2 linked regions of the Flavisolibacter tropicus genome follow. The protein of the gene in region 1 interacts with the protein of each later gene in a pairwise test. Links are inferred from orthologs where the notes say so. Each region holds a gene or a part of one and is shown on either strand. Other genes may lie near its edges. The genes, in order: SY85_RS17950 and ftsA.

Region 1 (16,904 bases):
TTGCTGGCTGGCATAACCTAAAGCCTTTTTCTCTTTAGAGATACCCATTGCGGTTACAACCACTTCCGACATGGCACCGACAGTACTTAAGGAAACGCTGTAGCTGTTGGAATTGCCAACAGTCAGTTCATGCGACTGCATCCCCGTGTAGGAAAACACCAGTACAGGTTTTGATTTTGTGACACTAATGGTAAATGCTCCATTTTCATTAGTGGTTGTTCCATTCTGGGTCCCTTTTTCAATTACGGATACAAAGGGCAGGGGACTTCCTTTATCATCACTAACAGTACCCTTAATTTGCCGGGATTGGGCAGAGGAAAATTGCGGCAATAGAAGCAGGGCCATTGCCAGGCATAGCAGTAATCTTCTCATCTCTAATAGGGGTTTGATTGTTAAGTAATATATAAAATATTTTTTAATGTAGAGCTAGGGACAAGCCTTTTACTACAATCCATTACTCGCTTTTAAACATTACCTATGAGGGCTACTATTTGTAAAATACGCTATGCAGCACTTCAATCCCTAAAAATCATAAATAGAAAAGGAGCCTGAAACAGGCCCCTTTTCTATTTTAAAAGTAAGTAAATAACTACTTGCCCCACCATACACGGGCATTCAAATCATCAACACCACAATAAGAGCAAGAGCTTACAGCTGCTTTGTAGTTTGTTGAAAGGAAGGAATATTCTTTCCCTATTTAGCCGTTAACAGCCACTCTAAATAACAAAGCCTGACCGCACACGCGGTCAGGCTTTTATTTTAATGGTTTAGAGAATTAATAGCCAGCGTTTTGCTGTGCTCCTAAACCGGGGTTGGCATTGATCTCATCCTGCGGAATGGGCAGAATTACTTTTTGAAAAGTACGGTCAATAGTTTTGGGGCGAGAAGAAATGGTTAGGCCTCCAAATTCGTCATTGAACGTAATGGGCCGATTCAATCGCAACATATCAAAGAAGCGCTGGCCTTCGGTGAACAACTCTTTGCTTCTTTCATCCAAGATCATATCCAACGTAATAGTAGCCGCTGTAGCAGCCGCCAGACCAGGAGAACGCTTACGGATTTCATTGAGATATGTAGCTGCCAGATCTTTGTTAGAAGGGAAGGCTGCTTCTGCTGCGATCAAATAAATTTCCGAAAGTCGGATCACCTTAATATTTACGGCCGTAGATGAGCCTTTACCATCGCCATCAAGCGTCGTGCTGCCACTGTACTTGTAGGTAGCACCCATGCGGCTGGTACTGGTTTCATCAAAGCTCATAACACCCCATCTTACATCAGTTGGATCCTGCTTTAGCCTATTGAGGAAATAATCGCTGGCCATAAACATGCCTAAAGCTTGACTGCTACTATGTCCTTTGCGGCGCAGATAGATGCTTAAAGAACTGTTGCCTAAATCGCTCTCATTGGGGTAAATACCCAATTCGAAAATTGACTCAGTACCAAACTGTGCTTTCCATGAATTTACCCACTCAGCATTGGTGTACGACTTATATACCTTGTCTTTAATGATGACTTCCGCAGCACTCAAGGCTTCGGTAGAATTACCCATATTAAGATAAACCCTGGCCTGTATAGCTTTGTTGGCGTAGTAATTTAAATAGCCGTTTGATTTTGCCTTCGGCAGCAGTGGCTCGGCCTCTTTTAAATCCTTCAGAATTTGAGTATAATTCTCTTCCACAGTGGCACGCAGCGGTTGTGCTGTTGCAGCGATAGGTGAGGTGATATTAGGTACACCATAAGAAGACTTATCCAGCAAATAGGGCTTGCCGTAGAGACGCACCAGGTCAAAATACATCAGGGCTCTTGCTGTAAGGGCCTGCCCCTTGTAATTGTCAAAGTTCTCCGTGGTTCCTGCAGCTTTCAGCCGGTCAATGCTTGTTATAATGTTATTAGCCTGTAAAATAGTGTGATAGATTTGGTTCCAAAAACCCGAAAAGCTGCTGGATGTCTTGGAATGATTGAACGTGTAAAGAGCATCCAATCCCCTGCCCTGGGAATAAACGGCTAGATCGCCGCCCTTTACATCGCCATATAAGATAAAATCTCTTCCATAATAGGCGGAGCTGGCCATTTTACTCATAAGACCATTGATCATAACTTTTGCGTCTGCAGCCGTTTGTATAGCCGTTTCAGCATCACCTGCGTTGGTCGGCTTCACGTCCAGGAAATCCTTTTTACATGAGGTGAATCCTAACAGCAAAAGGGCTGCAAATAATATATTGTACTTTCTCATTTTAAAATCTTTAGAGGGTTTAGAAACCTAATTCAATACCAAAAGTGTACGTTTTGCCATAAGGAGTTTCCCATCCTCTTGTACCATAGTTGTTCACTTCCGGATCGGCAAGCTTGTACTTAGAGAAGGTTAACAGGTTGGTACCATTTGCATAAACTCTGGCGCTGGAAAGACCAACTCTGTTTATGAGTGTACGTGGCAAATTATACCCCAGCGAAAGCGTTTTTAATCTTAAGAAGCTGGCGTCGTGCATTTGACGGCTGCTGTATTGCATTGGATCTGTCAGGTCGTTACCATCCAGCTTAGGCAAGGAACCGTTAGTGTTACTAGGGGTCCACATATTCTCATATAAATCCTCTGAGCGAATGCGCTCCCAGTAATATCCATCATCTGCCATATCCTTGAAGGCGCCATCATAAAGTTTGCCTCCTAACTTATAGATAAAATTGACGCCCAGGGTAAGGTTACCATATTGCAGGTCGGTATTGAAACCGCCATAGACTTTTGGCAAGGCACTTCCTAAGATCACATAGTTGGCCTTACTATAGTTGTAAGTGGCGCCTCTGCCGTCCAACTGGAAGTCACCTGTTGATTTATTGTTAGGATCATTTACATACCAACGGTTCTTTCCATTGGCAGGATCTACGCCAGCCCACTCATAACCATAGAATGAATAGGTAGATTCACCTTCTCTGTAAATATATTGCGCTCTGGCGTCGCCACCGGTAGGATCATACCAAATGATATCGCCACCTTTGTCTTCATTAGCGCTTCTATAAAGCTTAGTTATTTCAGAGTGGATAAACGATGCATTGGCATTCACACTCCATCTCAGTTTGTTTTTGCGAACGATATCTCCACCCAAACTGAGTTCCAATCCGGTGTTGTTCATTGCACCCACATTCCTTTGCGTGGATGAAAAACCCGTAACCCTGGAAATAGGCACATTCTGCAACAGGTCTCTTGAGTCGCGGTTGAAATACTCGATGGTACCATACAGGCGTTGAGCAAACAGGCCAAATTCTAAACCTACGTTGGTAACATAGTTGGTTTCCCATCTCAGATTTTTATCGGCAATTGAGCTAATGCCACCGCCGGCCTGTGTCATATACTGATTGCCATAGCCAGCTAGCGGGCGCCAAGCAAAATCGCCAGGAGGCAGTGTTCCATTAATACCGTAGGATGCCCTTAACCGTAGGTTACTGATGTAATCTACATTGCTCATAAACGATTCCCTGTCGATCTTCCATGCACCTGAAACAGACCAAAAATTGCCCCAGCGGACATCAGGTCCCAGTTTGGAAGATGCATCGCGGCGGAAGGATGCAGACGCGGAATATTTTTGATCATAATTATACTCTACTCTGGACAATATGGAGTTCATAGCATTGCCCCAGGAATAAGCGTTGGCATCTCGTTTACCGGCAGTAGCCACCGTATGCAAAGCGCTGGAAGGCAGGTCAGTGCCGCTAGACCTTAGAAAATCGGTGGTGTTTTTTTCCGCTTCGTAACCTACAAGGGCATCTATATTACTTGCACCAAAAGCTTTTTTGTAATTCGCTGTGGTAGATGACACCAGCCTGGTTGAATTGGTACTCATTTCGGAAACACTACCGTTAGTGGCAGATGCATTGAAATGTTTTGCACTATAATAAAGATGATCCTTCGTTTGTACATTATCATATGAGAATACGGTCTTCAGATCAAGCGATGGCAGGATATGAGCCACAACAGACTCATTAATCAACGTCCGGAAATCTGAAGTTTTATTCTCCCACTCATTATCGTAATACAAGCCATTTTGAGCAAGGCTTCCGTAACGATCAGAATAGGGCTTACCCGTTTTATAATCGGTAGGCCAGTAGAGCGGCCACAATAAATTGCGGGTTTGCATAAAATAGTTACCGCCGGTATTCCGGGTATCGTTATAACCCGACTTGGTTGTTTTGGCAACATTAATACTGGAATTGAAGTCAACGTATTTACCAATACCCTGAGAGAGGTTCACACGGCCAGATATACGGTCAAAGTCATTCACTTTTATGCGACCGTTATCCTTTGTGTAAGAAAGAGATGTATAATACTTTGTGTTTTGATCACCACCGCTAACCGAAAGGTCGTTGGTTTGATAAACGCCGGTTCTGAATAGGGCATCTTCCCAATCAAAATATTTTCCTTCCCGGTTTTCAATCCCGTCAGTCTTGCCTTTGATAATGACGTTCTCATACATGCCGGTTCCCTGGGTAGAAAATTCGTAACCATGGATCCCAAATCCGTAGGCAGTGGTAGGATTTCCATAGCTGGCTCCAGGTGACCAGTTTCTGGAATTCAATCTCATCAGGGTTTGTTCGTTAGCTTGTGCCGGTGTTCTACCTGCTGAAATACGCGAATCGTAAAGGATGCTGTACAGCATATTTACCTGCTCCTGTACACTGGCTGTTTCATAATTATCGGTTGCCCAAGACGGTGTAAGAGCTATGGAAGAACGCAAATTGATTTTTGGCTTGCCTGACCTGCCCTGCTTGGTAGTGATCACCACTACACCATTAGCAGCCCTTGAACCATATAGCGAAGCGGCAGCAGCATCCTTCAAAATGGTGATAGAAGCAATATCGGCCGGGTTGAGCGTATTCATTACGTTGTTGGTAGAATAAATGTAATCGCTCAGCTGGCCCGAGTTGCCGGATGTTATCGGCACACCATCAATTACGTACAGTGGTTCGTTGGAAGCGCTCATAGAGCCGATACCACGGATGCGAATGCTGGCAACAGAGCCAGCCTGGCCTGATGCAGCAGTAACCTGCACCCCCGGGGCCTTCCCAATAAGGGCATTTTGAAAAGAAGTAGTTGGCTGTTCTTTGATCTGTTTTTCATCGATCACAGTAGCGGAGCCGGTGAAGCTACCTTTTTTAGCAGTTCCGTAAGCCACGGTAATGACTTCATCGAGTGCCTGTGCATCTGGTTGAAGTGTGGCGTTAACAACATCGCGGCCGTTTACCACAATCTCTTGTGGTTGCATACTAGTATAGGAAATAACTAATACAGGGCGATTAGAGGTAACAGTGATTGTAAACTCACCCTTATCATTGGTGGTAGTTCCGTTTTTTGTTCCTTTTTCAAGAACAGAAACAAAGGGCATCGGATCCCCTTTCTCCCCCCTTACCGTACCAGTTACCTGGCGCGATTGGGCTAGCAGTAGTTGTGGCAAAAACAGTAATGTCATTGCCATGCAAAGCAGTAATCGTCTCATTGAAGTCTAGTTTGATTGCGAGGAAATTAGTCAATTTTTCATTACAGCAGAGCTTTGCCGTTTCTATTCGACAAATACATTTTATAAGCGGTCGAATGTTTATTTAGCACAACGGAAACCTAAGGAAGGCCGTTATTCCCCATTTCCTTTAATACATTTGCAATTCATAGGACTTCAATTTTTAATTTGTAAACTTAAAATCGACAGTTATGGCATTTACACTTCCTCCTTTGCCCTACGCACCCGATGCGCTAGAGCCGCATATTGATACGCAAACCATGCAAATTCACCATGGTAAGCACCACCAGGCATATGTAGACAACTTAAATAAAGCCATTGCAGGCACTGAACATGAGAATAAAAGCTTGGAAGAACTGGTTGCCAATGCAGGTAGCATTTCTCCAGCCGTACGCAATAACGGTGGCGGCCACTGGAACCACTCTTTCTTTTGGGAGATCTTAGCACCTAATGCTGGTGGACAGCCAACTGGCCGTTTAGCTGATGCTATCAACCAGGCCTTTGGTTCTTTCGATGCGTTTAAAGAAAAGTTGAATGCAGCAGGTACTACCCGCTTTGGTAGCGGCTGGGCATGGTTGATTGTTAGAAACGGTGCACTGGAAGTAACGTCTACCCCTAACCAGGACAACCCACTGATGGATGTAGCTGAAGTAAAAGGCACGCCAATCTTAGGTGTTGACGTATGGGAGCATGCTTACTACCTAAAATATCAAAACCGCCGTCCTGAATACTTGAATGCTTTCTGGAACGTGATCAACTGGAACAAGGTGAGCGAGCGTTTTGAAAATGCGAGCAAGTAAGGCCCCCTGTCCCCCTAAAGGGGAGACTAAGGCGTTACATACTTTTGCAAAGCAAACAGCCTAATATAGTAATATAAACAAGAACGCCTTCCAATGGAAGGCGTTCTTGTTTATATAGATAATTTTTAAATGACTCTTTTTATAAAAAGGAACACTTAGACCTTAGTCTCCCCTTTAGGGGGACAGGGGGTTTACGGCACCGGATCATACCCACTACCACCCCAGGGATGACAACGGCCAATGCGCTTGATAGTAAGCCAGAAACCCTTGAACAAACCATACTTCTTAAAGGCTTCTAATCCGTATTGCGAGCAGGTGGGCGTATAGCGACACTGCGGTCCCAGAAAGGGAGAGATCACTTTTTGGTAAAAGCGAATCAGAAAGATGAATGGCAGGGCCAATAGTTGAGTCAGCTTTTTCACGTCGTGCATATTTCTTTTTCTAAACGCTGAAGTACCGTTTTCAATTTTGTCTTTACCTCTTCAAAAGAAGGCAATTCTTTACCTGTAAATATGATAAACAGGTGCACTGTTACACCTTTCGTTTGTAAGGCAAGAACCAGTCCGCCTTTTTGGAGTCGATAGCCTTCCCGCAGCAGGCGTTTGATCCGGTTACGGTCTACCGCCCGTTTAAAATACTTTTTAGACACCGATACCCCGGCTTGCAGCTCTATACCACCATTACCTTCAGGAACTTCGACCCGGTAATAAACCCGCAGCGGGTAAGCCCCAAAGGTTTTGCCCTCTTTAAAGAGGGTTTCAATGTCTTTGCGCTTTTTGAGCTTTTCTTTTTTATGGTAGGTATACTGCCGGATGGTATTTGATTGTCGAAGTAATAAAAAAGCCTCCTGCATAAGCGGGAGGCTGAATGATTTTCAGTACTTACTCGATACTATTACTTTAATCGCTTCTCGTCGCTTACAGTCAGTTTATGACGGCCTTTAGCGCGGCGGCTAGCTAATACTTTACGACCATTAGCTGTTTGCATACGCTTACGGAAACCATGAACGGTTTTGCGGCGGCGGCGGTGCGGTTGAAATGTACGTTTCATCTTTTAATAAGTTTTTTTCACGTTTTTACTAAATCGCCTGTGGAGAGCCAGGCTTGTTTCAGTCGCTACCTACAGGTCACCACACCCGTGGGCTTTGTGAAAGGACGGCAAAGGTAGGAGGAAATTGGCGATTTTACGTTGCAAAGCCTGAGTTTTTTGAAAACACCCTGTTAAAGGGCTAAGAGGTTAAAGAGGGACAGGAGAAAAAGAGAAGGGGTTCGCACAGAGCAAAGGAGAAAAGGAGGACCGCATATTAATGGGATTTAGAATGGATTAGCAGGATGTAGCAGAAAAAGGAATAAGAAATAATGAAGAAAATGTTCAATGCTTAATTCGCAATACTCAATACCCAAAGAGAGGAAATGATTGCTATTATAATGCCTCTTGCTTTTGTCATCCAGAGCGATAGCGAAGGATCTCAGAGATTCACACCTAAAATCTGACAGCTAGTCTAATGACTTTTACTGTCACGCTGAACTCGTTTCAGGGTCTGCTCTTGCATTAAAGCAAGTCTAAACCTCAAAGGAACACTGCCCTAAAACCTGATCTATCCATCTAATCCTGCCAATCCTTCCCCAAATCCCATTAATCCTTGGTACTTCCTTGCCTGCGACTCCTACGTCCCTTCATGGCTCCTCCTCTGTCCCTTCATGGTTACTCCGTATGGAAGACTAGGTTACTCCGTATCAGGTCCATACTAACTCCGTATGAAGTCCGTACCTCACCCGTACCTCGGCCGATCCTTCGGCCGATCCTTCGGCCCCTACCACAGCCCTACCTCACCCATAACTAGAGCCCTATGTCGTCATCCAGTCCCCGCTATAAACTGTAAGAGATAGTAAAGAAATGTGTAATAAGAAAGGCAGAAAACACCTTAAAAGAAGACCCTAAAGATACAAAATACAGCCCAGCTTTCCTTTAATCCCTGAATCTCCCCAAATCCCGGTTCAGATAATGTTTCTCTGTGATTCTTAGAAGCGTGGACGCTCCCCTTTAGGGGCCGGGGGCGTGCACCTGCAAGACTTATCCTATAAACCGTCTTACATGAAACGCTAATAGCTCTGCATCTACCTGCTCTATCGGATGGGGCGTTCCAGGCAAAATGCCCAACTGGGCATTGGGCAATTGCTTGTATACCGCTAGGGTTTCTTCCAGCCCTACCATTTTATCGCGGTCGCCGAGGAGCAATTGAACAGGCGTTCGTATAAAAGTGTAATCCTCCAGTGATAACTCATTATGTTTCCCTAATCCCAAGAGCATGTCCTTGGTTTTGTCCAACACCTGTTTCCAATCCTCAGGTGCGTGGCGTTCTTCTAAGGTTTTAGCAAAGGCGGGCAGCTTTTGTTCTATTACATCGGGTTGCAGCATTTTAACTTCCCTGGCAGCAATGGCTTCGTCCCATTCAAACTTTGTTGCCAGTGTTACTACTTTTTCAACAAACCCCGGGTAGTGCCTTGCCAGGTACATTGCCACATATCCTCCCATGCTATATCCTACTATTGAAATACTGCTAAGCCCTTCCAAGCGTATATACGTCCTTGCAATATTGGCAAAAGTGGGTATGCTAAACTCCTGGGGAAGTGCAGTGCCGCCATGTCCGGGTAAATTAAATGTGTACACCTTATAAGAAGATTCAAGCTTCTTCTTTAGCATTTCCAGCTGGGCACTACTGCCAATAGCCCCATGCAATAGCAAAAGCGTTTTCATACACAACAATACAACAGCCTTCGCAATAGCACAACAACAGGTTTATGGAATGGCAAAGTAATTGTGTCAATTGCTAGACTATTAAACGAGTATTATGAAACGGATAGTTTATATGGCTGGCGTTGTTTGGGCGCTGGCAAGTTGCGGTAATGCAACGGACGGTGATCCAACAACAGATACCACCACCATGCCAGTGGATACAGCGGTACAAAGTAATATGGGTGTGGATACAGCAACAACAATCAACAGCAATACCGGAAGCCAATCTATTACTGAATCAGCCGGCATGCGAAAGCCGGACACGAATGCATCAACTGCTACTGATCCTAAAACACGCAAAAGCACAAGTGGCGCTCATCGTTCAAAAGATAGCATTGTGCACAACAAGCAATAAAGGGTAGTTAATGACTTAGGCTGTATTGGTACGATACTTCAACCGGCGTGGGAAAAGCAGTTCCACGGTCAGTATCAGCAACATACTGATACCGGTAGTAGCGCCTACTTTTATTAAAAAAGTAAGGAAGGTACCAAAGTCCAGCCACTGCAAAAACACCAGGTAGATATGGTGCAGCAGGGTCAAAATGAATACATAAATAAAATAAGGCCCCCATCCCATTCCTCTTGGAGATGGCTCATGATAAGTCAACTCAGAGGTATCCTTTACAATCATCAGGTTGATTAGGAAAGGACGTACATAGGCAATTAATACACAGGCTGCCGTATGCAAACCTGGTGTCATCATAAAATAATCCAGCAGCAACCCGGTTATAAAACCAATACCCAATAACCCCATGCGCGGTATGGTAAAGGGCAACCAAAGAATAAACAGGTAATAGAGGTAAGGAACCACAAATTGATGCAAGTGAGGGATCTTATTCAGCACAAACACCTGAACCAATATAAAAATGGCCAACCGGAAGATATTCTTTACTAGATCACTCATTTAGTCGTCCTCCTTTCCTGTTCCATTTTCTTTTCCGTGTCTTTTTCTAACTGCACTTGCTCGGCGCGTTGCAGGTTTTCAATAACAAACACTTGCTGTAAACTATTGAAGTTGGTAGCGCAGCGAACTTGTAATTTATAAAAACCAGTTGCTTTTTCGGTTTCAATGGTTTCAATTCGACCAATAATAAAGCCCGGTGGATAGTTGTAAGAATAGCGGCTGGTCAATACCGTATCACCCTTCTTTACGGCCACATCACGGCTGATACCTTCCAGGTTCAAAAAGCGTGGATCTTTGGTATCCCAACGCACCGTACCCGATACGTTAGATCCTTTTAGCATGGCAGGTATACGGCTTTTTGTATGCAACAGGCTCATTACCTGGCTAAAGTGTGGACTGGTATTTACCACCAAGCCTACAATAGCACCATCAGAGTTGATAACAGCCATATTATCCGTCACACCCTTATTGGCACCACGGCTTAATTGCAGGTAGTTATTTTCAGAATTAACGGAGTTAAACACCACCTTAGCATCGCGATAGATATAGCGGCGGAATTGAATCACAGAGTCAAAACGCAATGTATCGACCACCATACGTTGCATGGTGTCGGCCGAACTAAAGTTTTCGCGTAAAAGGTTCAGAAGCGAATCGTTCATGCTGTGTACACGGCGGTTTTCCTCACGCAAATGAAAGTAGTCATCCACTTTATCTACCTGCGCATTGATACTACCGGTTACCTCACTGGCTAACCCTAATCCTATTGCGCGGTGAAAGCGGTTATAGCTAAACAACATCCATATCGCTACGGCTTGTAAAACCAGGAAGATAAGAAAGACAAAATAGCGTCTTATAAAGAGGAAGATGTTGCGCATGCGGTGGAAAGCTGTAAGCTATATGCTACACGCTTCACGCTAGGCAAGACATGCTTGCAGCGTGAAGCGTGTAGCATGAAGCATTTTTATCTCATTACAAAAGGATAACGTTCGTAGTTCTTTAAAGCCAGTCCAGTACCACGTACCACACTCTTCAGTGGATCGTCTGCTACGTGTACAGGTAACTTGATCTTTTGGCTTAAGCGTCTGTCCAAACCTTTCAGCAAGGCACCACCACCTGTCAGGTACAAACCGCGGCGGTAAATATCAGCAGCCAACTCCGGAGGTGTTTGTTCCAATGCCTTCAGAATAGCTTCTTCAATTTTAAAGATCGATTTATCAAGGGCTTCAGCAATTTCCTGGAAGCCTACCATAATCTGCTTAGGAATACCGGTTACCAGGTCACGACCATTTACAGGAATATCATCTGGTGGGTTTTCCAGATCTTTCATGGCAGCACCGATCTGGATCTTGATCTGTTCAGCCGTACGCTCACCAATCAATAAACTATGATAACGACGCAGCGCTTCCATGATATCTGCCGTAAACTCATCTCCCGCAATACGGATAGATTGGTCACAAACAATGCCTGCCAAGGCAATCACCGTAATACCTGTTGTACCACCACCAATGTCAATGATCATGTTACCAACCGGTTCTTCCACATCGATACCGATACCTAAAGCAGCGGCCATAGGCTCGTGAATCAGGTATACTTCCTTGGCACCAGCCTGTTCCGCACTATCACGCACAGCACGCTTTTCTACCTCGGTAATAGAGGAAGGAATGCAGATCATCATGCGCCAGCTTGGTGGAAATAACGGCTTTTTGGGATAAACCAGCTTGATCATTTCACGCAGCATCAGTTCCGCAGCGTTAAAGTCGGCAATTACACCGTCTTTTAACGGACGAATGGTCTTAATGCTCTCGTGCGTTTTTTCGTGCATCATCAGAGCACGCTTGCCTACTGCTAATACTTCTTTTGGATTATTGCGGTTTAACGCTACAATGGACGGTTCGTTTACTACAACTTCATCATTATGTATAATTAGTGTATTGGCCGTTCCTAAGTCTATTGCTATCTCCTGCGTAAACCAGTTAAAAAGTCCCATGCTGCTGTATTGGATTGAAAGGTAATCGGTTTGCTTGCAAATTTGATGCAAATAATTTATATCGGGAAAGAAAAACTCTGCAAGAATAGGGGATTTTACAGGTATATTATAAAAATTTCGACCTAGGCTCGAAACTTTCCTGTCATAATAACCCTACAAATGGTTTAATTCAGCTCCACTGATGTTAAAAACCCTTAATGCTTGCTCATCAACATAAAAAAAATAGAAAAGCAAATTTATTAATTGGCATCAACGATTTTCTTCTTTTTAAGCCGTTGATCTGCCAATCCAGAATAGCTTATATTCACCCGTGTTTTTTTGGTTACTGAAAAGTTATGCCCGACTGGCTATCCGGCTCTATTGCTCAACGATCATTATTAATAAGCCCCAGTATTTAAAGGCCCGCGGCCCGCTGTTACTTTCTGCCAATCACCCAAACTCCTTTTTAGATGGTATTATACTAACCACGCTGTTTGACCAACATATATATTCATTGGCCCGCGGCGATGCATTTAAACACCCTTGGGCCAATAGAATGTTACGCTGGCTACACCTGGCCCCGGTTTACCGCACACGTGAGGGGGCTGAAAACCTGGAACATAATTACACCACCTTTGCCTCCTGCATTGAGATTTTTAAGAAAAACGGCATTGTACTGATCTTCAGCGAAGGCCTATGCGAAAACGAATGGCACTTGCGCCCCCTACCCAAAGGAACAGCCCGCCTGGCTACCAGCGCCTGGCAACAAGACATTCCCTTACAGGTATTACCAGTGGGTATTAATTATGATTCATTTAAGAAGTTTGGAAAAGAAGTGCACCTGCTTTTTGGAAACCCATTCTCTCATGAAGTAGTAGCCGGCCATGAAACTGACGGCAAGCAAAACCTTTATTTTAACACCGAACTGAAAAACCAATTGCAATCACTGGTATACGAGATCCCTTCAGAAAAAGATCCGGTGTACAAGCAGTATTTTAAACCAACAGTATCTCTATGGAAGCGGGTATTGCTCTTTTTTCCCGCACTAGTTGGCCTGCTGCTCCATTATCCTTTATATGTATTCGCTCGGTTGGTTACGAATGCCTTGTTTAAGAAAAGTGGTCATTTCGATTCAGTATTACACGCCCTGCCCATGTTACTATATCCTTTGTATTTATTAGGTTTTGTGTTAGCAATGGCTTACAGCGTCTCTTTATTTGCAGCATTGCCGCTTTTTGTTTTCATGCCTTTAACAGCCTGGTGTTTGGCGCAATTGAACTTTACGCTTTTTGGTAAATCTTAAACACCTATAGAGAACGTGAATCTCTGCTTTTGTTTTGAATGATCAATGTATCTATTTCACTTTGAAGGCGCTTGGTAAGGCTTTCGCTCCAGATAGACCAATGATCAGCACCGGGTATCACCTCCACCACCATATCGGCTTGCAGCTTATCGGCTTTGGCTTTAAATGCTTCTACTGATTTGTTTAAAAAGAAGTTATCCTCGGCACCAGCATAAACATGAATCTTCCCCTTTAAGTCCTTATCCATTTTTTTCCAATGTTTTTGAATAAACAGGCCCATATCGTAAACTTTCCAATTGGCCAATACCTGCTTATCAATTCTTCCAGTTATGCGATCAAATAAGGGTTGCGGTCTTCCATTTGTTCCCAGTTTGCCATATTCCGCTTCAAAAGAAACTTGTTGACCGCCGTCGTCGCTAAACAACTCAATCTGGATGTTTTGCTTCATAGTGCCTTGCGCTTGACCTTTTCGCATATCGTATGGCACCAGCGTTCCATCATTGTAAGTATAAAAATTGACGTCTTTAGCATAGAAGTCAATACCAGAAAAATTGCTAAAATCAACCGGATCTGGCGATATCGCCCACCCACCTCCAAAGGCTTTCGGGTAGTTTAGCAGCAGCCATAAAGAAGGATAACCGCCCGAGCTCTGTCCCATTACAAAAGTCTGATTGGGACTTGTTGTTCCATGATAGTTCTTTTGAATGTAGGGTATTACCTCATTCACCAAGGCCTTACCCCAAGGTCCGTTTACACGTGAGTCCACGAAAGCGTGTAGCCCCCAAGGAGTTTGTGTCTCGGGGTTCAAATAAACATAGATCTTTGGCTGCCCCATTCCGATGCCATAACGTTTACGTGGTCCGCTGCTCATAGCGTCGAAATGTGTACCGCCCCAACCAGGTATGATATAAACCACCGGATAGGTTTGTGTGCTATTGGCATCGTAGCCGGCAGGTAATATGACAGCTCCTTTTACAAATACATCTTTATGATGAAAGCTACTTAACAAACTGCTTTTAAGTTCTAGCAATTTCAACGAATCGTTTTCCTTGAAGGGCCGGGGTTTTATCTGACCATCCATGTACAAATGCGCTTCGTTCACTCCTTCTGTTTTTATGTGTAAGAGGGCGTTCTTCCTAGAGTATACGTTGCCTACATTATAACCACCGCGCTCTTCAGGGTGGGCATCCATAAAGGCAGCAATCTTATAATAGCCTGTTGGAAGATCTTGCAAATGGGTGGAAAAAGCTTCCGCTTGCTGATCTATAACCAACACACTATCCTTCTTCCAATTGGTCACATTAACTGCAAAAACGGGCTGCTTGTAATTCGGTTGATCAGGTACACCTTTAACAGTATCTGTAGTCGTAAATAACAAAAGACGTCCTGTTAAAGTTTGGTGTACAGAAGTATCCAGGTGCAAATAGATCTTCGTTTGTGCCGAAAGCGAGGTAACAATGCCCAGCAAGCTTAGAAAGCCCAATACTTTTTTCATCTAAAAGCTTTTCTGCAATATTAGACGAACACATTCGTAGTATGCCACAAATAGGTATGAAACGCTAGTATTATAGGATGAGCATAGAAAAAGCCGGCAATTATTTACCAGCTTCACCTATTATCAACCCAATTGCTTTTAAATTCTGAAATTAGAAATCTAAAACTCCGGGATTCTCATCATGGTTCTGATCTTGTCGCCTTAATAGATAGCTGAATGGCAACCTCTGGACGAATAAACCGATCCTGCAACGATCGATCACTACCATAGTTCAATCCCCATTGGGTACGGTCTATGAGAAAATAGGCAGACGCTTCTAAACTGGTATCCGTCAATCGTACAATACTGGGAAAGGTGATATTTCTTGTTTGCTCTTTTAAAGTCAGATTACCGCTGATCAAATGTGTAGCACTATCCATCAAACTCTTTACCTGTGTGCTATCATAAAGGCTAATATGGGTAATCTCAAAGCGGGCAGTAGGATAGTTGGCTACATCAAAAAAATCAGCACTTTTTAAGTGGTCCTCGAGTTTTTTCTTCGAATCGCCCTGCAAATCCTTATTACTGAGTGAAGCAACATTAATACTAAATTCACCGCTACTAATAACATGATCTGCCAGTAGAATCACGCCTTGATCTAATCTGAAAGTTCCCGTGTGGAAGCCAGTGGGCTTGGTGCCTATCCATATTATGCTGCTGCTAGCTGTATCCACTTTAAATACAACGGCCTGGCTACTGCTTGCAACAACCTGCTGTTTGGAAACAATAACAGCCTTATCTGCCTTGGGAATGCTTTGACAAGCCGCTAGCCCCAACAGGCAACTCCAATAGAAAAAATACTTTTTCATAATATGAGCATCATACAAATAGAAAAGGAGTCTATAAAAGACTCCTTTCTAAAAACAATTTATTACTGATTATCCTAACGCTACGCGTTTGAATTCTGTAATTTTCAGATCGCTGTCAACGCTTTTCAGGTAATCACCTACAGACTTAGAGCTATCTTTTACGAAAGCTTGTGCTGATAGGGTATTCTCTTTGAAGAAAGCATTCAGTTTACCTTGAGCGATCTTTTCTAGCATATCCTGCGGCTTACCAGCCATTTTAGGATCTTGCTGGATCACGTCTAAGATGATTGCTTTTTCTCTTTCAACTACATCAGCTGGAACAGAAGTTTCATCGATAGCAACCGGGTTCATAGCAGCAATTTGCATAGCTACATCTTTACCAGCTTCACCAGCATCTTTGTTGAAACCAACTAATACACCCATACGGTTAGCACCGTGAATGTAAGAAGCAACATAAGGAGCTTCTACACGCTCAAAACGGTTAACACCGATCTTCTCACCGATAGAAGCTAATTTATCGTTGATCAGGTCAGCGACTTTCTGACCATTTACAGATACTTCATTCAGCTCTTCAACGCTTTTCACGTTGTTAGCCACAGCAGCATCAGCAATGCTTTGTGCAAAAGCTACGAAATCAGCATTCTTAGATACGAAGTCAGTTTCGCAAGAAACACTAACAATGAAGCCAGTTTTGTTATCAGCAGTTGTTTTAGCGATAACTACACCTTCTTTAGCTTCACGGTCGCTACGCTTAGCAGCAACTTTCTGACCTTGCTTACGTAACCAGTCGATAGCTGCTTCAAAGTCACCGTTTGTTTCAGTTAATGCTTTGCGGCAATCCATCATACCTGCACCAGTAGCCTGACGTAGCTTATTAATATCTTGAGCTGTAATTGTTACAGTTGACATAATTCTTAATTTGAAGATTAGACTATTTGAAAATGTGCCAATGAGTTATCATCGGCACATTTCTTTATGTTCAATACTATGATTTGTAGTAGAAGAAATGATAAAGAAACGTTGGAAGATTGAGGAGTTAACCTTGTTAACTTGTCAACCTATCAACGACTAACCTTATCTTTTACCACCGCCAGGACCACGGCCTACGCCACCGCCTTGACCCGGTGTACGACGACGCTGACCACCAGCTGCGCCACCACCGCCAGGACCACGACCGGTACCACCACCAGCACCACGGTTAGCGCCACCGCCTTGGCCACCACGACCACCACGGCCACGGCCACCTTCAGCTTGAGCTTCAGCTTCTAAGCGGGCAGCTCTTCTTTCGTTC
Region 2 (12,206 bases), 2.2 Mb from region 1 along the record:
TGCTACTGGAGAAAAAGAGATCTACACACTGGATCTAAAGACCTTAGAGTACGGTCCACGGGCAAAGCCAAAGTTTGCCTCAGTAGATGCAACTAAGCCAGTTGACGATCTTAAGCAACGTCTTAAAATGTTAGTGGCAGCACCTGATAAAGCTGGCGAGTTTTTACGACACTTCCATTATGGTCTGTTCTCTTATATCTCACACCGTATTCCTGAAATCAGTGATGAAGTGTATCGTATAGACGATGCCATGATGGCGGGCTTTGGCTGGGAAATAGGCGCTTTTGAAAGCTGGGATGTATTGGGCGTAGAGAAAACAGTGCAGGCCATGCAAGCTGCTGGTTATTCCGTAGCGCCTTGGGTAGAAGAAATGCTGGCAAGTGGCAATAAATCATTCTATAAAGTAGAAGGTGGTCAAACCCTGTGTTACGATCCACAAACAAAAACCTATAAGCCAGTTCCTGGTGGTAAAGACTTTATTATTCTTAGCAACTTTAAGGATAAGATCGTATGGAAGAATGCTGCTTGTAATGTATACGATATAGGCGACGAAGTGTTAGGCATTCAATGGAATACGAAAATGAATTCCATTGGCGGTGATGTATTAAGTGGTATCAATAAGGCCATTGAACTGGCTGAAAAAGACTACAAGGGTCTGGTAATAGCTAATGAAGGGCCCAACTTTAGTGCTGGTGCCAATGTAGGCATGATCTTCATGCTGGCTATTGAACAGGAGTATGATGAATTAGACTTTGCCATTCGCTTATTTCAAAATACCATGATGCGCGTGCGTTACTCATCTGTTCCGGTAGTGGTAGCACCCCATGGCCTGGCATTGGGGGGAGCATGCGAAATGAGTCTTCATGCTGATAAATGCTGTCCTTCTGCAGAAACCTATACAGGACTAGTAGAATTGGGTGTAGGACTTATACCAGGCGGTGGCGGTACAAAAGAGTTTGTTGTACGTGCCTCTGATGACATGCATGAAGATGAACCAGAGACCATTACATTAAAGAATCGCTTCCTTACTATTGCGACAGCCAAGGTTGCCACCTCGGCACAGGAAGCATTTGGTTTAGGCATTTATCGGAAAGGCCTAGACGAAGTGGTAATGAATCAGAATCGTCGCGTATCAGAAGCCAAGAAATCAGTGCTGGAGCTATCTGACAGTGGTTATGTAATGCCGCTACAACGGAAAGATGTAAAAGTATTAGGCCGTTCTGCATTAGGAGCCCTATATGCTGGTATACATGGCATGCATCAGGCAGGTTATGCTACTGATCATGATACGGTAGTAGCTAAAAAACTGGCCTATGTAATGTGTGGTGGTGATCTAAGTGAACCAACATTTGTTAGCGAACAATACTTACTGGATTTAGAGCGGGAAGCCTTCCTTTCTTTATGTGGTGAAAGAAAGAGTTTAGAGCGTATTCAAAGTGTTTTAAAATCTGGAAAGCCTGTAAGGAATTAAACCTTCTCGCTAAAATAAAAAAGCACCCAATAACGGGTGCTTTTTTATTGGGTGAACTTTTCCATTTTAAGTTAGATAAGCACTCCACACAATTTTGTATCTTTTATGAAGCTATCTGGCTAGCTATTAAGGAATATTGGCACGATAGTCTAATGATACACTTAACCATCTATCAACGAAACAAATAAGTATGGGAGAAGCAGAAATACTTACGGGACAAAATACCATTACGATTCACTCTCATATTATTACGTATGGTACGGCGGCAACTCCTGAACTAACAGAAAGCATACGCGAAGAGATTGAATCCATGTGGAATGAGCCGAAAGGGCTTGTATTACTAAATGGCGACACCTATCATTTACAATTCCGAACAACTGCAGCATTCCAACCTGAGATATCTGAGTTGGATGTATTGCAAAACCTTGACCCTAGAAACAATTATTTCCGGATAGAGCCTTTCGCATTGGGCAACATTTCCTTTGTAGATGGTATTGGCTGCAATACCGGCTATTTTTTGCTGGAGAATCTGTACAAAGGTTCTACTACTGCCGCCCACGAATACGGTCACACAATAGGTTTAGATCACCCAACGGATTTAGATATACGTGGAAAAGGCGTGCCTGGCATCATGTACCCTAGGGGGACCTTGGTAGATCCTATGTATCAATATGATCCTGCTAAGCCTGCAGGCGTTACAGGAGGCACGATGCACCCCATGTATCGGAAAGTATTACAACAGGACATTCAGCTACTTCACCTTAATAGACTACGCTTCACCGAGAATAAAGCCATTGTTGGTGATTTTTCCAATGTTTACCATTGGAGTCATCAGAATACCACCCATGGAAATGTTTGAAAAGCACTACCACTGGATGTCAAAAAGCATTAACTTTTAAGCATATTAAACCATACTATTTATGCATAAAAAGTGGGTTCTTCCGCTGCTTGCCATTCTGTCTTTGGCTGCTGCAGCGCAGCCGCGTTTACCTAAAAACTATTATTGGCAACGATTAAACAACGGTCTTGAAGTAGTAGTTATTGAAAACAGCCGTGTGCCACTAGCAACGATTGAGATTGCTGTCAAAAACGGGGCTTATACAGAAGGCCCGGAGTATAGTGGGTTATCACACCTTTTTGAACACATGTTCTTCAAGGCCAATAAAGACTATCCGGATCAAACGAAATTCATACAACGTACAGAAGAACTGGGCGCTATCTGGAATGGCACTACAGGAACGGAAAGAGTAAATTATTATTTCACTTTTGATAAAGACAGCTTACTCGCCGGTTTAAAGTTTATGAATGCTGCCATGCGTTTTCCTATCTACAGAAAAGAAGATATGGAAAAGGAACGGCCTGTAGTAGATGGAGAATTCCAGCGTAATGAAAGTGATCCTTTTTTCCAGCTATGGATTACATCACAAAAGAAATTATGGGGTGATCTATATACCCGTAAAGTAGCCATTGGTGATCACGACATCATTAATACGGCTACCCCAGATAAGATGATGATCATCAAAGACAAGTACTACTACCCTAACAACTCCATCCTGGTTATAGCTGGTGATGTAAAGAAAGAGAATGCCTTCCAATTTGCAAATCAGGTATTCGGTGATTGGGAAAGAAGCAGTTTTGACCCGCATGAGAAATATCCTGTTCCTGACTTTGCTCCTTTAAAGAAAACAGACTATTTCATTCAAGAGTCTTCAATAGCACAAACGCCTTACATCATGCTGAACTGGCATGGCCCTGACTTCAGAAATGACTCTGCAGGAACGTTAGCAGCGGATTTATTTTCAACAGCATTGGGCCTAAATTCTTCAAAGTGGCAACAAGCATTGATCGATAAAGGCTTGGCTACCTATGCAAATATTGGTTATCAGACCAATAAATATGTAGGACCCATACAGATCATTATTGTTCCTAATCCGGAAAAAGTGAAAGAGTGCTATTCTGAAATGATGAAACAGATTGAACAATTCTCCGACCCCAACTACATCACAGATGCAGAACTGCAAACAGCAAAAGAAGTGTTAGTACGCAACGAGATAAGAAGTACGGAAAAACCATCTGGACTAGCCTCACAACTAACTTTTTGGTGGGCCAGCACATCTCTGAATTATTATACTGATTACATCTACAACCTTATAAAGGTTAGCAAAAAAGATATGGCCGACTATGTAAACAAATACATCAAAGGGAAGCCATACGTTGCCGGCATGATCATTAATGCAGAGATGAACAAACAGTTAAAACCAGCTGAATACTTCAAATCAAACGACAATTAAAATGAAAAAACTAACTCAACATATTGCTTTATTTTTTCTGGCTGCTATACCCATACTTACCAACGCACAAATGGGACAAGCTTATGATATGACCATTAATGGCGTAAAAGTGATTGTGCAGCCTAGTGGTAACGAAATTGTAGAAGTGCTTACCATTCTAAAAGGAGGCGTGCAAAACTATCCCGCCGAGAAAAGCGGAATAGAAAATATGGCTATTACGGCGTTAACGGAATGTGGTACCTTAAAAGATGATAAAAACTCATTTAAAAATAAGTTAGACAAAGTAAGTGCGCAGATAGGTGGTTACAGCGGAATGGATTATGCTAGTTTCCGAATGAATTGCATCAAATCAGATTTTGACAAGGTATGGCCACTATATACCGATGCATTAACGATTCCCAAATTTGACGCAAAGGAATTTACCAGGATCAAGCAAGATGCTATCACCAATTTAAAACAACAGGAATCCGATCCTGATGCAGCTATAGACCGTATGGCACGGCAGGTGGCATTTGCCGGGAAAAATTATGCGAAAGAACCTTCAGGAACAATAGCGAGTATCAGCAAGTTGACAGCGGAAGAAACACAACGTTACTATAAATCCATTCTAAACCGCGGCAGGATGACGATCATTATTGTTGCTGACTTAGATAAAGAAACAATAGAAAACAATGTGAAACGTCTTTTATCAACCATCCCGGCAGGCACACCATTTAACCCAAAGAAAGAAAGCTTTACTACCGCGGCCAACAATTTCAAGCCACAGGATAAAGAGTTGGCTACTAACTATATTCAAGGAATTACCAGCGCACCAACGCCTGGAACACCGGATTATAATGCCTTTGTGCTAGCCATGCGTATTTTCTCCACCCGCCACTTTGTAGAAATCAGAAGTAACAATGGATTATCGTATGCTCCGGGCGCTTGGTTTAGCGGAGGCCTCACACCTTATGCAAACCTATATGTAACCACTACAGACCCTAATAAATATATAATTACAGCCAGGCAATTAATAGACAAAGTGAAGAAAGAAGGCTTTACTGAAGAAGAACTAAAGAATCAAAAAACAGGTTATATCACTAATGTTTATTATCGTCAAGAAACCAATAACGCGCAAGCTGCAGCGTTGGCTTCTAATGAAGTAGTACATGGCAATTGGCGTCGTGCTAATACGGTGAAAAACGATATGGAAAAAGTAACAGTAGCAGACCTAAACCGCGTATTCAATAAATACATTAGTAATATAAGCTGGGTATACCAGGGAGATGCTAAAAAAGTAGACCCAAAACTTTATACACAAAAAGAGACTCCCAAGCAAACAGACATAAAAACATTTTAGAAAAAAAGGCCCCGTGACTACGGGGCTTTTTTATTTAAGTTTTCCAGAGCTTGCTCTATAGTAGGAAAAGAGAAGAAGAAACCTGTATCCTGCACTTTTACTGAACTAACAGTAGCACTCTTTAATACTTCTATGCTCATCTCCCCCAGCATAGCTTTTAATACAAAGGCTGGCACAGGTACCGCAATAGAAAACCCACCCTTTACTTTAGCCATTTGCTTTATTAGATGACCATTGCTCACAGGGTTAGGCGCAACAGCATTGTACACCCCATTAAGAGATTCATTTTCTACAGCGTTTATGAAGAGCCGAACCAAATCGTCAATATGAATCCAGCTAATAATTTGCTTTCCAGAGCCTAATATTGATGCCAGACCAAATTGTAAAGGCTTGTGGAACTCCGCATAAGCCCCACCCTCTCTACTCAACACGATACCGATGCGAAAAGTAACCAGGCGTTTTCCTAGCGCTACAACAGGCTTAATAGCCGCCTCCCATTTTTGACTAGTACTTCCAAGAAAAGTGTTATCGGCAGGATCTGATTCAACAAATGGCTTTGGGTTTGGTAACACAGGATCTGGCCCATACCATCCAATGGCAGAAGCGCTGATCACGGCTTTAACTTTATTGGGCGTTTCGCGTAAAGCTTTTACCAATAGCTCCCCGGTCTTAACACGGCTATCTACTATTTCCTGCTTACGTTTATCTGTCCAGCGCCCCTGGGCTATATTAGTACCTGCTAAATGAACGATAAAATCGGCGTCTTTTATAGCTTGCTCATCAATATGCTGCTTGTTTACATTCCAAGTGGCATGGCTGATTTTAGAGGCAGCTCCATTATTATTTGATGCTTTTCTTGATAAAATAATAACATCATGATGCTTATCGATTAATGCTTTTGCCAAAGCACTGCCTATCATGCCGCTTCCTCCTGTAATTAAAACTGTAGCCATAGTATTTAAACAAGCAAAGTTGGCAAATGTTCTCAATGGCAAAAAGTTCTGCTATATTATAACAAGAACATTATCAGGCAATTTCGAATAAGTCAATTTAATATATATCACGATACGCAGCACTACTCATGGTTAACGGGTCCATACTAGGAAATCGCTCTACTATTTGTCGGCTGTCTAATTCATTTAGATAATTGCAGATGTTTTGCGATTCTTTACAATGTATCAAACCACTGCATATATGATAAGAAACATTTTGCTTGCGCTCTTATTAGCCTCCTTCCTTTCTGCTTGTTGGAAGTTTGGGCGACGTCCGGAACCCCGGGAATCTGTTATGGGTTACAGACCGGTTTACAGCAACGACCTTTCCTTATTAAATGTAACTGCGGAAGCACCCAAGCCAGTTACTAAAGCGGGTAAAATTTATGTTTTAGGGGATTTTATTTTTCAAAACGAGTTAGGGGAAGGCATCCATGTTTTGGATAAAACGGACCCTAATAAGGTAAAGAACATTGGCTTTATTAAAATCCTAGGTAATACTGAAATGTCAATAAAAGGAACGTTTCTGTATGCCAACAGTTATTTTGACTTGGTTGTTGTTGACATTTCTAACTGGGAAAATCCAACTGAGGTTAAAAGGGTAAAAAATGCCTTTTTTGGCGCTACGATGCGGAACTACCAATCCGCGATCCCCGTTCCGGAAAAAAACGCTTATGCAGTATGTGTAAATCCAACATTAGGTATTCAAACCGGCTGGAAGAAAGACACTGTGCATTTTTCTGATTGTTATTTTTTTAACCCTTAAGCAACTTCTATGTCTACTATAAGATTCTTTTCTCTTTTTACACTAATAGCCTTCACCTTTTATTCCTGCACCAAAGAGAGCAATACCGGTGCTGATACAGCATCTATAGGAAAAGGGGGCTCGCTGGCTCGCTTTACTATTGTTGGCAATTATTTATACATTGCAGATCAATATACCCTTGAAGTTTACGACATAAGTAGCCCTAAGGAAACAGCAAAAAAGAGCAGCGTGCCAGTTGGCTTTAATGTAGAGACCATCTTTCCTTACAAAGACAAATTATTCATTGGTTCCAGCCAAGGAATGTATATCTATTCCCTACAAACTCCAGAACAGCCACAAAAATTGGGAGAAGCACGTCACGTACGAAGCTGTGATCCTGTAGTAGCTAATGATTCGATTGCCTATGTTACATTGCGTGGAGGCACTCCTTGCGGGGCTGCAACAGATGGTTTGTATACTTATAATGTTTCTACGATTACTGCTCCTGTGCAGAGAAGTCTTTTGCCATTATCCACACCTTATGGATTAGGATTAAAAGATTCGGTTGTGTTTGTTTGTAGAGGTAGTAATGGCCTAACTGCTGTTAATGCAAAAAAGGCAGAAAGCCCTAAAGAAATGTACACTTTAAAAGATGGCAATTACCAAGATGTGATTCCTTATGACAACCTACTCATTTGTTATGTGAGTACGGGAATCATACTTTATGATATCAGCAACCTTAATCAATTGATAAAGCTGGGCACCTATGCCTATTGACAAAACATTGTCATAATTTGAAAAAACGTCCTGCTTAAACAGGACGTTTTTTCATTTAGATACATTATAATTAGCAATATAGCCAAACAAAAACCCCCATCGCGAAAGATGGGGGGAACAACTAAAAACACGAGCCATTACCGGCTGTTTCATTGAAACAGAGATACATGCTGCTAATCAGCAGCTAAACTATTAATCTGGCTTTTTGCCATCTAAGAAACTATTGATCGTACTAATATGCACGTTATTACTTTCTCCTTTTACAGAATAATTGCTGTAAAAGTTCTCAACACTTGCCGAGCTATTGTGCAATTCCATATTGCGGCGGATATAAGCCGGTACAGTTTCCAACTCATTGTTAGGATCAGCTGCATTAATGTTGAACGACAGATTGCGCAATTTCTGTAACCGTTCAGCAGCTTTACGTTTTTCTTCCTCGGCTACGTCCTGCGGAGCAGGTGCCTCAGCTGGAGGATTTGTAGACACATGAGATGAATAAGACGTTGGTATCTCCGCCGCTGGAATTTCATTCCTGATCACCAATTGCATATCAACTGAATCATCTTCTGTTGAAGTAATCTTTGGAGTAGGAATGGGTTGTTCTACAGGCTTAAAAGCTGATTTGTCAGTTTTATGCTCTGTATAGATATTGGATGGTCTGGCCAGATATCCCCCAGACGCTGCAGACGCCTGAGACATCGTTGAATTATTTTGTGCTTGACCTATATTGCCTAATATATTATTTCGAAGCTGTTCAAACTTATCATTCAGCTGTTGCTTTTTCATCTCAAGTTCCTTCCTTTCAATGTCAAACGCATTTTCTTCTTTTATCTTCAACTGAAGATGAGTAGGTTCTTCAACTGGTGCAGCGGGCTGTTCTTCTACTATAGAAGGATTTAAGAAGAAAATATCAGATTCAGCATCCTGCAACTGCGGCATTGGAGTTTCATCAACCAAAGTAGGAGCAAAAGGATCAGCTTGAACTTCTGGTTGTTTTGCTTTTGGCTTAGGAGCCTCACCACCCAGCGTCATTACGATCTTATCCTCTTTCACAACAGCCTCTGTCGCTGATTGCTTTTTAGGAGCAGTAAACGGATCTTTATGCTCAAAGCCAGTAGCAATCAGGGTAATACCTATTTTAGAACCTAAAGAGTTATCATAACCCAAACCTAAGATCACGTCTGTGCTCTCACCGGCTTGACTTAATAAATAATTCTGGATAATATCTACTTCGTCCATAGTGAACTCATGCTCACCCTCCGCTGAATTAATATTAATAAGAATCCATTTTGCACCGCGGATGTCATTATCGTTCAACAATGGAGAGTTCAATGCATCTTCAATTGCAACCTGTGCACGGTTTTCACCTTCAGCCGCAGCGTTACCCAAGATAGCCACACCACCGTTGCGCATTACAGTACACACATCAGCAAAGTCGACGTTGATTTGACCAGTGCTGTTGATTACATCTGTAATACATTTCGCTGCTGTTGCCAAAACGTTATCAGCTCTTTCAAATGCTTCACGCATTTTAAGGTTACCGAATTGATGACGCAGTTTATCGTTTGATATAACAAGCAATGTATCAACATACTGCTTTAAATTTTTGATACCTTCCTCGGCTTGTATCTGACGCTTTTTGCCTTCATAAGAGAAAGGCGTCGTAACAATACCTACTGTAAGTATTCCCAGATCTTTACAGATCTTGGAAATAATAGGCGCACCACCGGTACCGGTACCACCTCCCATTCCTGCTGTCACAAACGCCATTTTGGTATTTACCTCCAAAATACGTTTGATCTCTTCCAGGCTTTCTTCTGTAGCCTGGCGACCAATTTCAGGATTAGCACCAGCACCCAGACCTTGAGTCAGATGCGGTCCTAGTTGTACTTTATTTGGCACATTGCTTAATGCAATAGCCTGTGCGTCAGTATTACAAATAATGAAGTTTACGCCCTCAATATTTTGACTATACATGTGATTAACGGCATTGCTTCCGCCGCCGCCAATACCAATTACTTTTATTATCGATGATTTTTCTTTTGGCAAATCAAAATGAATCATAGTTGGTCTTTTTGTGCCATACGGTCCCCACCGTATAGCTGTTGAAAATTTTAGATGGATGATGGATGGTTAGCAAATGGACAAGTGATGAATCATAAGGTTAATTACGGATACATCATTCACCACATTATAGATGGTGATCTTCTTCTTCCTTGAAAATATCAATCAAACTGTTCTTAAACTTACCCCAGAAAGATGACATTCCCTTTCTTTCAATGCCGCCACCAGACACTACGTGAATAGGGCTAGATTCCACTTCAACCAATACTTCGCTTTTTAGCGTTTCAGGCACCTCTACGCGCTTGAACTCACTTTCAAACTGTTTGCGATTGTGTTCAAAATCATCATACCCTTTCAAGATCAAGCCTAAGCAGGTAGAATAAGTAGGCTTGGCTAGTTCTTCAATATGCCCAGCTGCTAAATGCTCCGTAGGCAAGCCAATGCGAGCATTTAAGCCGGTAACATATTCTGTCAATTGAATTAAGTGCTTCAATTGAGAACCACCGCCAGTTAGGATGATTCCACCATTCAACATTCTATTATCTAATCCAACCTGTTTTAAATGATAAGTAACAAAATCCATGATCTCGCTCATGCGCGCCTGGATAATGTTTGCCAAATTCTTAACACTAATTTCTTTTGCAGGCATACCTCTTAAACCAGGAATTGTGATATAGGCGTTGGCTTTAGCTTCGTTTGCTAATGCACTACCAAACTGAACTTTCATTTGCTCAGCCTGAGTTTTCAATACACCCAATCCTGTTTTAATATCATTAGTAATATTCTCTCCAGCAAAAGGAATAACAGCTGTATGTTTCAAAATACCTTCATAGAATACAGCCAAGTCTGTAGTACCGCCACCGATATCAACAATAGCAACGCCTGCTTCTAAATCCTCTTGAGCCATTACCGCAGCAGAAGAAGCCAAAGGTTGCAACACCAAATCCTTTGTGATCAATCCAGAACGCTCTACGGAGCGATTGATGTTTCGGATGGCATTTTTATCACCTGTAATGATGTGAAAGTTGGCGCCCACCTTAACACCACCGTACCCAATCGGATCAGCGATATTCTGGAAGTTGTCAACTGTAAATTCCTGAGGAATGACATCAATAATTTGATCACCGGCAGGAATGTAGGTTTTGTATTGATCAGCGATCAACTGGTCAATCTCTTTTTGAGAAATTTCGTTTTCTGTTTCCTGGCGTACAATGTCGCCACGTGTTTGCAGACTCTTAATGTGATGCCCAGCAATACCTACGTATACTTCATTAATTTCCAAGTTTGGATTTGAAGCATAGCAGTTATCCAAGGCTTGCTGAATTGCCTTGATCGTTTCATCGATGTTTAACACTTGCCCGTGTTTAACACCGTTAGAGTTGGCACGGCCAAAACCTAAAATCTCCAGTTTACCGTACTCATTCTTCCGTCCGGCAATTACTGCGATTTTAGTTGTTCCAATGTCAAGCCCCACAATAATTGGTTGCTCGTTGTTCATGTTCTATGTTGTTTTTAGTTGTTTGTCGTTGTTGAATAGAATGCATTAGACAGCAATGCCCATTACAAGCCATTCAAATGATTTGAGTTCGTCCAGTCTTCCAACTAACCTCTACCCCTTTTTACTCTTTGGCATAACCGCTTTTGGTTGTTGAACAGGCTTACTCTCTTTTGGTTTATTTAGTGTATTGGATGTTTGCGGCTTTGTATTACTGAAAGTTTGTCTTTCAGCAGGACCGCTACTTGGTGGTTTTCTTTCAGGTATTGGATTTGTCAAAACAGAGTCTAGCTTACGAAAAGCTGAATCTTTCTCATTTACAAACTGTGTAACCTTTTCACTAAACAGGCTATCATTTTGAGCCTGAGCTTTCGTTTTTTCAATGAGGGCTTCAATATTCTTCTGTAATTGAACTGAATCTATTGCCGCAGTTGGATTTGTTTTTACCCCAACCACTTGATCTGCATATTGTATATCAACTACTTTATAAACATCAAATCCAGTTTTTCTTAGTACTTGCTGATAAAACAGCAACAGATTATGCAACCTTTGCTCCAAGTTCTCTACTCCTCCTAGCTTAATAATATGGTTTCCGACTGCTGGAATCAATTCAATTCCTCTATTTTCATTTATGTCAATCTGAGCAATCTGCGCTTTCCAAAATTCATTTTCATTTACAAATGCCAGTAACGTAGCCAAATCTTTAACTAAAACACTATCCTTAGAAGCCCACTTTTTAGCCGCTGTAAAATTGGTTACTACTGGCAAGCGGATACTCACTTTATTCAATAAGGGCATTTTTACACCCGTGCTATCCAGATAAAAAGAGCTTCCGTCTGTAGTAAATACTCTAGCCATTGGTTCACGCTCCGTTACAATCACATGCAATACATCCCGACTATCAAAATACAATTGGGCTTCTTTAATCCAGGCATTTTGCTTTAAAGCCATTTCAAGCTTAGACAAATTGGTATTAGAAATTGCTTTCCCAACCAAAGAACCTCCTGAACTTTCTTTTAGCCGACTTAAAAT

What was found.
Region 2: the proteins of SY85_RS17950 (region 1) and ftsA interact in binary tests that used the Escherichia coli proteins (3 or more experiments, as listed by UniProt). The link is inferred for Flavisolibacter tropicus from one-to-one orthologs.

Annotation. Positions count from the first base shown.
Region 1 is NZ_CP011390.1:4,206,797-4,223,700, reverse strand. Bases 9,976-12,945 are described here. They hold SY85_RS17950 (rod shape-determining protein), read right to left. Parts: upstream 11,989-12,945; coding sequence 10,963-11,988; downstream 9,976-10,962. Other genes in these bases: SY85_RS17945 (1-acyl-sn-glycerol-3-phosphate acyltransferase), read left to right, coding at 12,299-12,945; mreC (rod shape-determining protein MreC), read right to left, coding at 9,998-10,876; SY85_RS17960 (rod shape-determining protein MreD), read right to left, coding at 9,976-10,001. Also shown: SY85_RS18005 (SusC/RagA family TonB-linked outer membrane protein), read right to left, coding at 1-372; SY85_RS18000 (RagB/SusD family nutrient uptake outer membrane protein), read right to left, coding at 776-2,233; SY85_RS17995 (SusC/RagA family TonB-linked outer membrane protein), read right to left, coding at 2,253-5,483; SY85_RS17990 (superoxide dismutase), read left to right, coding at 5,693-6,301; membrane protein insertion efficiency factor YidD, read right to left, coding at 6,493-6,732; rnpA (ribonuclease P protein component), read right to left, coding at 6,720-7,154; rpmH (50S ribosomal protein L34), read right to left, coding at 7,196-7,351; SY85_RS17970 (alpha/beta fold hydrolase), read right to left, coding at 8,375-9,058; SY85_RS17965 (hypothetical protein), read left to right, coding at 9,153-9,452; more of SY85_RS17960, read right to left, coding at 9,468-9,975; more of SY85_RS17945, read left to right, coding at 12,946-13,270; SY85_RS17940 (alpha/beta hydrolase-fold protein), read right to left, coding at 13,275-14,765; SY85_RS17935 (YceI family protein), read right to left, coding at 14,945-15,613; tsf (translation elongation factor Ts), read right to left, coding at 15,683-16,522; rpsB (30S ribosomal protein S2), read right to left, coding at 16,688-16,904. UniProt on the Escherichia coli protein: Forms membrane-associated dynamic filaments that are essential for cell shape determination. Acts by regulating cell wall synthesis and cell elongation, and thus cell shape.
Region 2 is NZ_CP011390.1:2,027,924-2,040,129, forward strand. The notes cover bases 8,993-11,834. They hold ftsA (cell division protein FtsA), read right to left. Parts: upstream 11,178-11,834; coding sequence 9,807-11,177; downstream 8,993-9,806. Other genes in these bases: ftsZ (cell division protein FtsZ), read right to left, coding at 8,993-9,679; SY85_RS08600 (cell division protein FtsQ/DivIB), read right to left, coding at 11,289-11,834. In the rest of the region: SY85_RS08555 (3-hydroxyacyl-CoA dehydrogenase/enoyl-CoA hydratase family protein), read left to right, coding at 1-1,471; SY85_RS08560 (M10 family metallopeptidase domain-containing protein), read left to right, coding at 1,662-2,330; SY85_RS08565 (M16 family metallopeptidase), read left to right, coding at 2,392-3,762; SY85_RS08570 (M16 family metallopeptidase), read left to right, coding at 3,764-5,101; SY85_RS08575 (TIGR01777 family oxidoreductase), read right to left, coding at 5,119-6,054; SY85_RS08580 (LVIVD repeat-containing protein), read left to right, coding at 6,296-6,859; SY85_RS08585 (LVIVD repeat-containing protein), read left to right, coding at 6,869-7,615; more of ftsZ, read right to left, coding at 7,808-8,992; more of SY85_RS08600, read right to left, coding at 11,835-12,206. UniProt on the Escherichia coli protein: Essential cell division protein that assists in the assembly of the Z ring. May serve as the principal membrane anchor for the Z ring.